DNA from 2 places in the Rhodoferax sp. SPJ21 genome. Region 2 is predicted to be linked to the other one. Evidence: riboswitches for the same ligand, from Rfam matches in the RefSeq annotation. Region 2 holds a riboswitch; the other holds the start of a gene.
The links. Region 2 has a riboswitch for cobalamin ahead of AC4BBN_RS04130 (cobyrinic acid a,c-diamide synthase CobB). Riboswitches for the same ligand answer to the same signal wherever they lie in the genome.
Positions count from the first base shown of each region.

Region 1 (4,729 bases), on a different contig from region 2:
CGGGCTGGGTGTTGTCCACCGTGGTCGGCAAGCTGGACAAGCCGTTGGATGACCACGGCAAGCAGATCACCGAAGGTGTGACCAGCATCACCTGGACCGCATCCCCCGGCAACGCGCTGCCCGATGCCTACTTCGACGAATTCGTGCTGCGCGGCAGCCTGCCGGCTACCGGTGGTGAGGGTGGTGCGATGTGGTTCAAAGTGCTGCAAACCTGCGAACAAGGCAGCACCGACTGGGCCGAGATTCCGGCCCCCGGCAAATCTGCGCATGACCTGAAATCGCCCGCTGCCAAGCTGGAAATCATCCCCTCCGACCACGTCGGCGGCCACCAACATTGAGGCTTTGATTACTATGAAATTTATAGCTATTGCCGCAGCTATTCTCTGCGCTAGCGGGCTTTTTTATCAAAATGCGTATGCCCAAAACGTAGTGGTCAAGGACGCCTGGGTCCGCACCAGCGTACAGGGTCAAAAGGCCTCTGGCGCCTTTATGACCCTGACCGCCAAGGAAAACACCAAGCTGGTGGCCGTGTCCACCCCCGTGGCCGGCCTGGCCGAGGTGCACGAGATGAAGATGGACGGCGACGTGATGCGCATGCGCGCGGTGCAGGGTGGCCTGGACTTGCCCGCTGGCAAGCCCGTGGCACTGAGCCCCGGCGGGTTCCACGTCATGCTGATGGACCTGAAAGCAGCCCTGCCCAAGGACAGCACCATCCCGCTGACGCTGACCTTCAAGGACGCCAAGGGTGTGGAAAGCAAGCTGGACCTGAAGCTGCCCGTCGCCACGGTAGCCCCTGGGGCCAGCAGCGCAGGTGCCGGGCACGGCGCGCACGCGGACCACGTCCACTAAGGCGCGTCGGTCTTTCCGGCCCCTATTCAGCCCCCGGTTGCCGGGGCTGCTGCAGGGCTGACGCCCTGTCGATCTGAATGTCCCGCGCCGACAGGCGCATCTGTAGCTGTATGCACCCCATTTTGGGGTCGCATGGGGCTGCGCAATCTATTTTCAAACTATGACTTCCGCGACTGCAACGGCGCCTGCGCGCGCCACGGGTACGTCCCGTTTTTATGCCACGGCCTGGCGTTGGCACTTCTACACCGGTCTGTTCGTTGTGCCCTTTTTGGTGGTGCTGGCGGTGACCGGCCTGGTGATGGTGTACTTCACCGGCTTTCAAACCCGGCTGGGCCCGACGGTGTATGTCGCGCCCCAGGGCCAGACACAGCCCGTGACGGCCCAGTTCAAGCCCGTACTGACGCAGCTCCCCGCCGCCCAGCTGCGCGAGTACATCGCCCCCAAGGCGCCCGACCTTGCCAGCTGGTTCCTGATGGCGCACGACGGTGTCACCGATGCGGTGGCCGTGAACCCCTACACGGCCGAGGTGCTCAAGGTGGTGAACAAGGACAGCACCGTATTTGCCTGGGCCCGGCAGATCCACGCCAAGCTGCTGCTGGGCGCGGTCGGCGGCTACCTGATGGAAGTGGCCGCAGGTTTGGGCATTGTGATGGTCATCACCGGCCTTTATTTGTTTTGGCCGCGCCAGTTGAACCAGTGGTCCGAAGTGCTGCTGCCCGATTGGCGGGCCACTGGCCGCAAGTGGTGGAAGTCTTTGCACTCCAGCCTGGGCATTTGGTTGGGCGTGGTGTTGTTCCTATTCCTGCTCAGCGGCATGTCGTGGACCAGCGTATGGGGTGCGAAGTATGTGCAACCCTGGAGCACATTCCCGGCCAGCAAGTGGGACGCCGTGCCGACATCGGACGCCACCCATGCTGCGCTCGACAGTGGTGGCATACGCGGTGCGCCCTGGGGGCTGGAGCAAACGCCGCTGCCGGTATCCGGCTCGCAGCTCGGCACGCCGGGCATCCTGGCCGGTGAAGCCGTCAACCTGGATGGCGTGGCCGCGCTGGCCCAGCGCCTGGGGTTCACCGGGCAGTACCACATCAACGTACCGCAGGACGCCACGGGCGTGTACTCCATCTCGGCCGACACCATGAACGGCGATATGGGCAATCCCTTCCAAGACCGCTTTGTGCACGTAGACCGTTACACCGGTCGCATCCTGGCCGAGGCAGCCTATGCCGACTATTCGCCCATGGCCAAGGCCATGGCGGTGGGCATTGCCTTGCACCAGGGCGACGTGGGGCTGTGGAGCGCCTGCGCCAATGTGCTGTTTTGCCTGGCCGTGGTGCTGCTGTGCGTCAGCGGCGTGGTGATGTGGTGGCTGCGGCGCCCCAAGGGCAGCGGCCGTTTGGCGGCACCCAGCGTGCCCGCCCAGGCCCCGCTGTGGAAGGGCGGCGCAGTGGTGATGCTGCTGACCGCGCTGGCATTCCCCTTGGCCGGTGGCGTACTGCTGGCGGTGCTGCTGCTGGACTGGCTGCTGATCTCGCGCTTTTCAGCGCTGAGAACCGTACTGTCTTGATGCCATGCACCTGGCGACAGTTCAAACATTCCACGGAAGCAATCACGTTGGTGCTCTTTCTGCGCCGAGAAGGTCATCGCTTTAATCGATAGATGCCAAATGCCAAATGCCCCGCCTAAAATGCCGTCGTTGGTGCTCGCGGCGTGGTTCACATGCCGCAGTTCAACGGGAAGCAGGAGTGTGATGGGGCAACAACCCATCGCGCCACCTGCGCTGCCCCCGCAACGGTCAATTGGATGGATGGAGCTGTGTCTCCATTCCGCTTTCATCAACCAGCCACTGAGCGCCCTGAACAAGCGCTTGGGAAGGCGATGGAAGTTGTGCCATCAGCCCGGATACCGGCCAACAAGGTGCGTTGCATGGATGTGCGGCGTTGACGTTCATGCCCTGGCGGGGAAGCCAGGGAGAACTCTTATCGGGTCCTTGATTCCATGAAAACTCTTTCATTGACCATCTCTGGATGGCGAAACCACGTCTGGGTGCAACGCATGTACCTTTCAAACCGCGCACCATTCTTTCAACCTGCGTTACCACTTGAGGAAATACACCATGCACATTGAACCCGGACTTGTTGACGGCAGCAAAATCATTCTGAGCTACGCGACTGCGCTGGCGGCCCTTGGCTACAGCGCCAAACTCGCGGTAGATGCTGTGAAGAAGGATGGCATGCTGGCCTTGCTGCTGCGCTCTGCCATCACCACCGCCCTGGTGTTCAGCTTTTTTGAACTACTGCCGCACCATCCCGTGGGTGTGTCCGAGGTGCACCTGATTCTGGGCACGACCCTGATGCTGATTTTTGGTGTGGCACCCGCGGCCATCGGCTTGGCAGCGGGTTTGTTGGTCCAGGGCCTGTTTTTCGAATGGCAAGACGTGCCCCAGTACGGAATGAACGTCACGACCTTGCTTGTGCCCCTGTTTGCCACTTCTGCGCTGGCGCGCCGCATCATCCCGGACACCGTGGCCTATGTGGACATTGGCTACCAGCAGGCGTTCAAGCTGTCGGTGGCATACCAAGGTGGCATCGTGGTCTGGGTTGGCTTCTGGGCTTTGTATGGCCGAGGCGTCGGAGCTGAAAACCTGGGCCAGATCGCCAGCTTTGGCGCTGCCTATATGACGGTCGTGCTGGTAGAGCCTCTGGTAGACCTGGGCGTGCTGGCTGCTGCCAAGGCCTGGCGCCGACTGCAAGGCACAGCCTTGGTCGAGCAGCGTTTGTACAGCGCCGTGTGAGGTTTGTCTCTGGTGGACTAGCCATCTCTTCTGGTGTTGGTTGGGGTAAGCTGTGTAGGCAACACCCAAGGAGACACCATGAGCGATACATCCGCCTTTGATTTCAGCAAATTCGTGCCCGGTTTTGACTTCCTGAAGAACCTGGGCAAGGGGGCGGCTGGCGCTGCCCCGGCGTCGCCACTCGGCGGTTGGGTGGCGCCCACCATCAATGTGGAAGAGCTGGAAAAGCGCATCACCGAGCTGAAGGCGGTGCAGTTCTGGCTGGACCAGAATGCGGTGGCGCTGAAAGCCACCATCCAGGCGCTGGAGGTGCAGAAAATGACCCTGGCCACACTCAAGGGCATGAACTTCAGCATGGCCGACCTGGCGGATGCCTTCAAGCTCAAACCCACCCCCGCGCCCGAGGCAGCACCCGAGCCTGAACCGGAACCCACGCCTCCACCCCAGGCCGCCGCACCTGAGCCCCAAGCCGAGCCCGCAGCCCCGCTGCCCGGCGTGGTGGACCCACTGAAATGGTGGGGCTCGCTGACCGAACAGTTCCAGCACATTGCCGGCGCTGCGTTGAAAGATGCTGGCACCCAGGCCGCGCTGGAAAAGAGCAAGGACCTGGCCAGCAACTTTGCGGCGGAGGCGCTGAAAAGCGTGGGCGAGTTCGCCAAGGCCGCCACCCCCAAGGCCAAGCCCGCTGCCGAACCCCAAGCTGCCCCGGCCAAGGCCGCAGCCAATAAGACGCCCGCCAAAAAAGCCCCTGCTAAAAAAGCTGTTCCCAAAAAGCGCGTAATCTGAGGCTTTATTTTTTCGGACGCTAGGCCCATGCCTGCCCTCAAACTTTTCCCCCATGGCCATGCCACGCACCCCCAGTGGCGCATGGCAGCCGGCCTGGTGCTGGCCCAGCTGCGTGCGCAGATGGCGCTGCCGGATTACGCCAACGCGCCCAGCCTGGGCCTGCTCTACATCACCGACCATTACGCTGGCGATGCGCAGGACATCCTGGACCACCTGAGCGGCGAGCTGCCCGAGGTGACCGACTGGTCAGGCACCGTCGGCATAGGCATTGCCGCCAACAATGTCGAGTACTTTGACGAGCCC
Region 1 is NZ_JBYZMO010000002.1:132,997-137,725, reverse strand. It holds gene AC4BBN_RS08380 (YcnI family protein) at 1-338, shown strand, start outside; gene AC4BBN_RS08375 (copper chaperone PCu(A)C) at 352-849, shown strand; gene AC4BBN_RS08370 (PepSY-associated TM helix domain-containing protein) at 1,010-2,413, shown strand; cobalamin riboswitch at 2,527-2,774, shown strand; gene AC4BBN_RS08365 (energy-coupling factor ABC transporter permease) at 2,963-3,640, shown strand; gene AC4BBN_RS08360 (PhaM family polyhydroxyalkanoate granule multifunctional regulatory protein) at 3,719-4,426, shown strand; gene AC4BBN_RS08355 (FIST signal transduction protein) at 4,454-4,729, shown strand, end outside.
Region 1: another riboswitch for cobalamin. It lies ahead of AC4BBN_RS08365 (energy-coupling factor ABC transporter permease); the one in region 2 lies ahead of AC4BBN_RS04130 (cobyrinic acid a,c-diamide synthase CobB).

Region 2 (4,729 bases):
CTTGCCGTCGGCAGTCTTGAAGGTGAAGGGCTCGTAGGTGGGGTCGATGGCGACTTTGAGGTCTTTACCCTGGGACAGGGCGCTCAGGCTGATGGCGCCCAGGGCAATCGAAAGCAGCAGTTTTTTCATCGTGGATCTCGGTAAGGATACGAATCTAGGGTCTTCCCGGCTCTGGAATAACACCCTGTGTTGTCAGGGAGCCGCAGGTTAGTGGGCTTTGAAAAAGAAATAAAACTAATTTTTTTAACGATGGTTTAGTATTTCTAAATTATGAAAATTGATAACGCGCATCTGGCGGCTTTTGCGATGGTGTTGCGCGAGGGCAGCTTTGAGGCGGCGGCCAAGCGCCTGCATGTCACGCCCTCGGCCATCAGCCAGCGCGTCAAGCTGCTGGAGGAACACCTGGGCCAGGTGCTGCTGCAGCGTTCCACGCCCACCCAGGCGACCAGCGCGGGCATGGTGCTGGCCCGGTTTGCCGAGCAGGTATCGATGCTGGAGGCCGAGATGCTCAGCGAGGTGGGCGCGCCCGAAATGCTGGGCGCAGCCATGCAGCGCGTACCCATCGCGGTGAACGTGGACTCTCTGGAGACCTGGTTTCTGTCGGTGTTCGACGTGCTGCCGCCGGGCGTGCAGATGTGCCTGGACATCCGTGCGGAGGACCAGGACCATTCAGCCGTGCTGCTGCGCGAGGGCACGGTGATGGGCGCGGTTAGCTCCAGCCCCGACCCGACCTACGGCTGCACCGCCGAGCACCTGGGGGTGATGCGCTACCTGGCCGTGGCATCGCCCGGGTTTGCGCAAAGCTATTTCGCCACCGCCGACCGCGAGGAGGCGCTGCACCACGCGCCCATGCTGGGCTTCAACCGCAAGGACAGGCTGCACGACCTGTTCATCGCCCAATTGGCGAATACCGCCCAGCTGTCGCCCACGCATTTCATTCCCTCGGTGCACGGATTTGTACATGCCGTGGCGCGCGGCCTGGGCTGGGGGCTGGCCCCCGAGGCCTTGGTTGCCGAGGGCATTGCGGAAGGCTCGCTGATTGACATACTGCCCGGACAGCACCTGGACGTGGCTCTGTACTGGCACCGCTGGCGCATGCGTTCGTCGTTCCTGGACGTGATCGGCGTGGCACTGAAGCAGGCGGTGCAGGCTGGACTGCGCGTCTCGCTCCTCAGGGGGGCTGGTACACTGGAAACACGTTAGCAGGTGTCTTTCAGCCCTCGGGCTCGGAGGATTAAACGGGAAGTCGGTGCGATGCCGATGCTGCCCCCGCAACGGTAAGCGAGCCAAAGCGCGGCCTCATCTGCCACTGTGCATCCAATGCATGGGAAGGTGGCCCCGCAGAAAAGTCCTTCTTTTCCCTCGTGAGCCCGGATACCGGCCTGTTAGCACAAGCGTGACCTTGCGGTGGGCGGGTGTCAGCGGGCTTCGTGGCGTGCCGGACATTGCTCCGTCTGCGTCTGCGCCCTCTGATCTCTTTGCCTCCGGGTCACACCGATCCATCTTGTCGCGCGGCGGGCGTGTGGGGCTGAATGATGTACTACCAAATTTATAGCTGCTCCCGCAGGCGGAATATGCGCTTGCGGGCTATTTGATGCCTAAGCTGTGTGATGCACTGCTGGTGTCGGCTCCGGCCTCCGGCCAGGGCAAGACCACCGTCACGGCTGCGCTGGCTGCATGGCACCGCAGCCAGGGCCGGCGCGTGCGCGTCTTCAAGACCGGCCCCGACTTTCTGGACCCCATGGTGCTGGAGCGCGCCAGCGGCCACCCGGTCTACCAGCTGGACCTGTGGATGTGTGGCGAGGCCCATTGCCGCGCGCTGCTGCATGCGGCAGCAGCCGAGGCCGACGTGATCCTGGTGGAAGGCGTGATGGGCCTGTTCGACGGCACGCCCAGCAGCGCCGACCTGGCCGAGCGCCTGGGTCTGCCCGTGCTGATGGTGATTGACGGCGCCTCCATGGCGGAGACCTTCGGCGCGGTGGCCCATGGTCTGCACAGTTACCGGCCCGGCCTGCAGTTTGCCGGCGTGCTGGCCAACCGTGTGGGCAGCGACAGCCACGCACAGATGCTGAAAAACAGCCTGCCCCCCGGCCTGCGCTGGTTTGGCGCCATGCCGCGTTCGGCCGATTACAGCCTGCCCGAGCGCCACTTGGGCCTGGTGCAGGCCTCTGAAGTGGAGCAATTGGATGCGCGCATCGCCAAAGCCGCGCAAGCCATTGGCCCCAGCGTGGAAGGCATGGCCAGCCCGGTGCGTTTCGAGCCGGTGGTAGCCGAACCCTTGCCGCAGCGGCTGGCCGGCGTGCGTATCGCCATCGCCCGTGATGCGGCTTTCTCATTCCTGTACGCCGCCAATCTGGACACGCTGCGTGCGCTGGGGGCCGAGCTGGTGTTCTTCTCGCCGCTGGCCGATGCAACCCTGCCCGATGCGCACAGTCTGTATCTGCCCGGTGGCTACCCCGAGCTGTATTTGCATAACTTGCAGTCCAACCAGGCCATGCGCGAGGCGGTGCATGCCCACCATGCGCAGGGCAAACCCATCGTCGCTGAATGCGGCGGCATGCTGGCGCTGCTGGACAGCCTGGCCGGCCACGATGGCATTGCCGTGCCTATGTGGGGACTGCTGCCTGGCACCGGCGCCTTGCAAAAGCGGTTCGTCAACTTGGGCATGCACGCGGTGCAATTGCCCGAAGGCCGGCTGCGCGGCCACAGCTTCCACCATGCGCGCATGGACAGCACGCTGCCCGCCGTGGCCTTCACGGCGCCGCAGCGCGAACGCAGCTATGCCGAACCGGTGTACCGCAGCCAGCGCTTGCACGCCTCCTTCATGCACATGTACTTTCCGTCCAACCCCGGCGCAGTGGCAACGCTGTTTGCGCCCGGCTGACCCTTCATTAGGACCTCCCCATGGAAATCGAATCCCCACCGCTGCTGCGCGACACCCCCAAGCCCCAGGGCGAGCGGCGCGGCCTGGTTATCGTGCACACCGGCACTGGCAAGGGCAAGAGCACGGCCGCTTTCGGCCTGGCGCTGCGCGCGCATGGCCGGGGCAAAGTGGTCAAGGTCTACCAGTTCATGAAGGTGCCAACCGCGCGCTTTGGCGAGCACCGCTTGTTTGAGCAACTGGGCATTCCCATCATCGGCCTGGGCGACGGCTTCAGCTGGAAGAGCCGCGACCTGGACCACTCTGCCGAGCTGGCCCAGTTTGGCTGGGCCCAGGCCGAGGCTACGGTGCGCGCTGGCGAACACTTCATGGTGGTGCTGGACGAAATCATGTACCCGCTGCGCTACGGCTGGATACCACTGGAGCCGGTGTTGGCCTGCCTGCGTGAGCGCCCGCCCCATGTGCATGTGGTGCTGACTGGCCGGGGCGCGCCTGCCGAGTTGGTCGAGCTGGCCGACACCGTGACGGAGATGACGCTGGTCAAGCACCATTTCAAGGCCGGCGTGCCCGCCCAGCGCGGCATTGAAGACTGAGCGTTTGCCAAAGCCATGAGCACCCCGAATCCCACCGCCCAACCCCTGCTGGAAGTGCAGGCCGTGTCCCTGCTGCGCCAGGACAAGGCGGTGCTGAGCCAGGTCTCGGTGTCCGTGCCGTTTGGCGCGCACATCGCGCTGGTAGGGCCGAATGGTTCGGGCAAGACCAGCCTGCTGCAGGTGATGGCGGGCCGCCTCAAGCCCACGCAAGGCCGGGTGCTGGTGGGCGGCCAAGATCTGGCGCAGATGCCCGGCATGCAGCGCGCGCGCCAGTTGGCGGTGGTGCACCAGCACGAGCAGGTGCACGGCCAGCTGCGGGTACGCGACTACGTGGCCCTGGGCCGTACGCCACACGTCGATGCCAGCCGGGATGAGAATGCTGAAGCGGTACAAAGCGCTTTGCAGCGCTGCCATCTGGAGCAACTGCAGGACCGCTTGATGCGCACCCTGTCTGGCGGCGAGCAGCAACGCGCCGCCATCGCCCGGGCCATTGCGCAGCAGCCGCGCATCCTGTTGCTGGACGAGCCCACCAACCACCTTGATCTGCGTACCCGCGCCGACATGCTGGACCTGTTGACAGGGCTGGGTGTGACCGTGGTCGCGGCCCTGCACGAGCTGAGCCTAGTGCAGCGCTTTGCCCACCGCGTGCTGCTGCTAGGCCAGGGCCAGGTGGTGGCCGAAGACCTGCCCGCCAAGGTGCTGACCAAGGAGCTGGTGCTGGGCAACTTCGGCATGGACGTGTTCTACCTGCCGCTGCCGCACCGCGAGCATGCGGTTGCAGTGTTCGAGTCGCCGCAAACCGCGCACAAGCCGCTGCATGCCACGCGGCCCCATGTCCGCCCGTTGGCACATTGATTTTTAACTGTTGAAGCAAAGAAAAGAACCATGGCATTTACCGTGCGTCGTTTGAAATTTTCCCCAGTTGGGTGCCTGCTGCTGGGCGCGCTATCGCTATATGCCGTCGGCGTGCAGGCCCAGACTTTCCCGGTGACGGTAGACAGCTGCGGTGAAAAAATCACTTTCGCCGCCCCGCCCAAGGCTGCCCTGATCCACGACATCAATATGACCGACATGGCCCTGTCGCTGGGTCTGCAAAAGAACATGGTGGGTGTCAGCGGCATCAGCGGCTGGTACAAGATGAGCCCCGAGTTCAAACAGGCGCTGGGCAACATCCGCGAGATCGCACCCAAACAGCCAACCCTGGAAAACATCCTGGCCGCCAACCCCGACTTCTTTTTTGCCGGCTGGAACTACG
Region 2 is NZ_JBYZMO010000001.1:922,443-927,171, reverse strand. It holds gene AC4BBN_RS04140 (transporter substrate-binding domain-containing protein) at 1-129, opposite strand, end outside; gene AC4BBN_RS04135 (LysR family transcriptional regulator ArgP) at 271-1,203, shown strand; cobalamin riboswitch at 1,188-1,400, shown strand; gene AC4BBN_RS04130 (cobyrinic acid a,c-diamide synthase CobB) at 1,595-2,884, shown strand; gene cobO (cob(I)yrinic acid a,c-diamide adenosyltransferase) at 2,905-3,474, shown strand; gene AC4BBN_RS04120 (ABC transporter ATP-binding protein) at 3,490-4,329, shown strand; gene AC4BBN_RS04115 (ABC transporter substrate-binding protein) at 4,360-4,729, shown strand, end outside.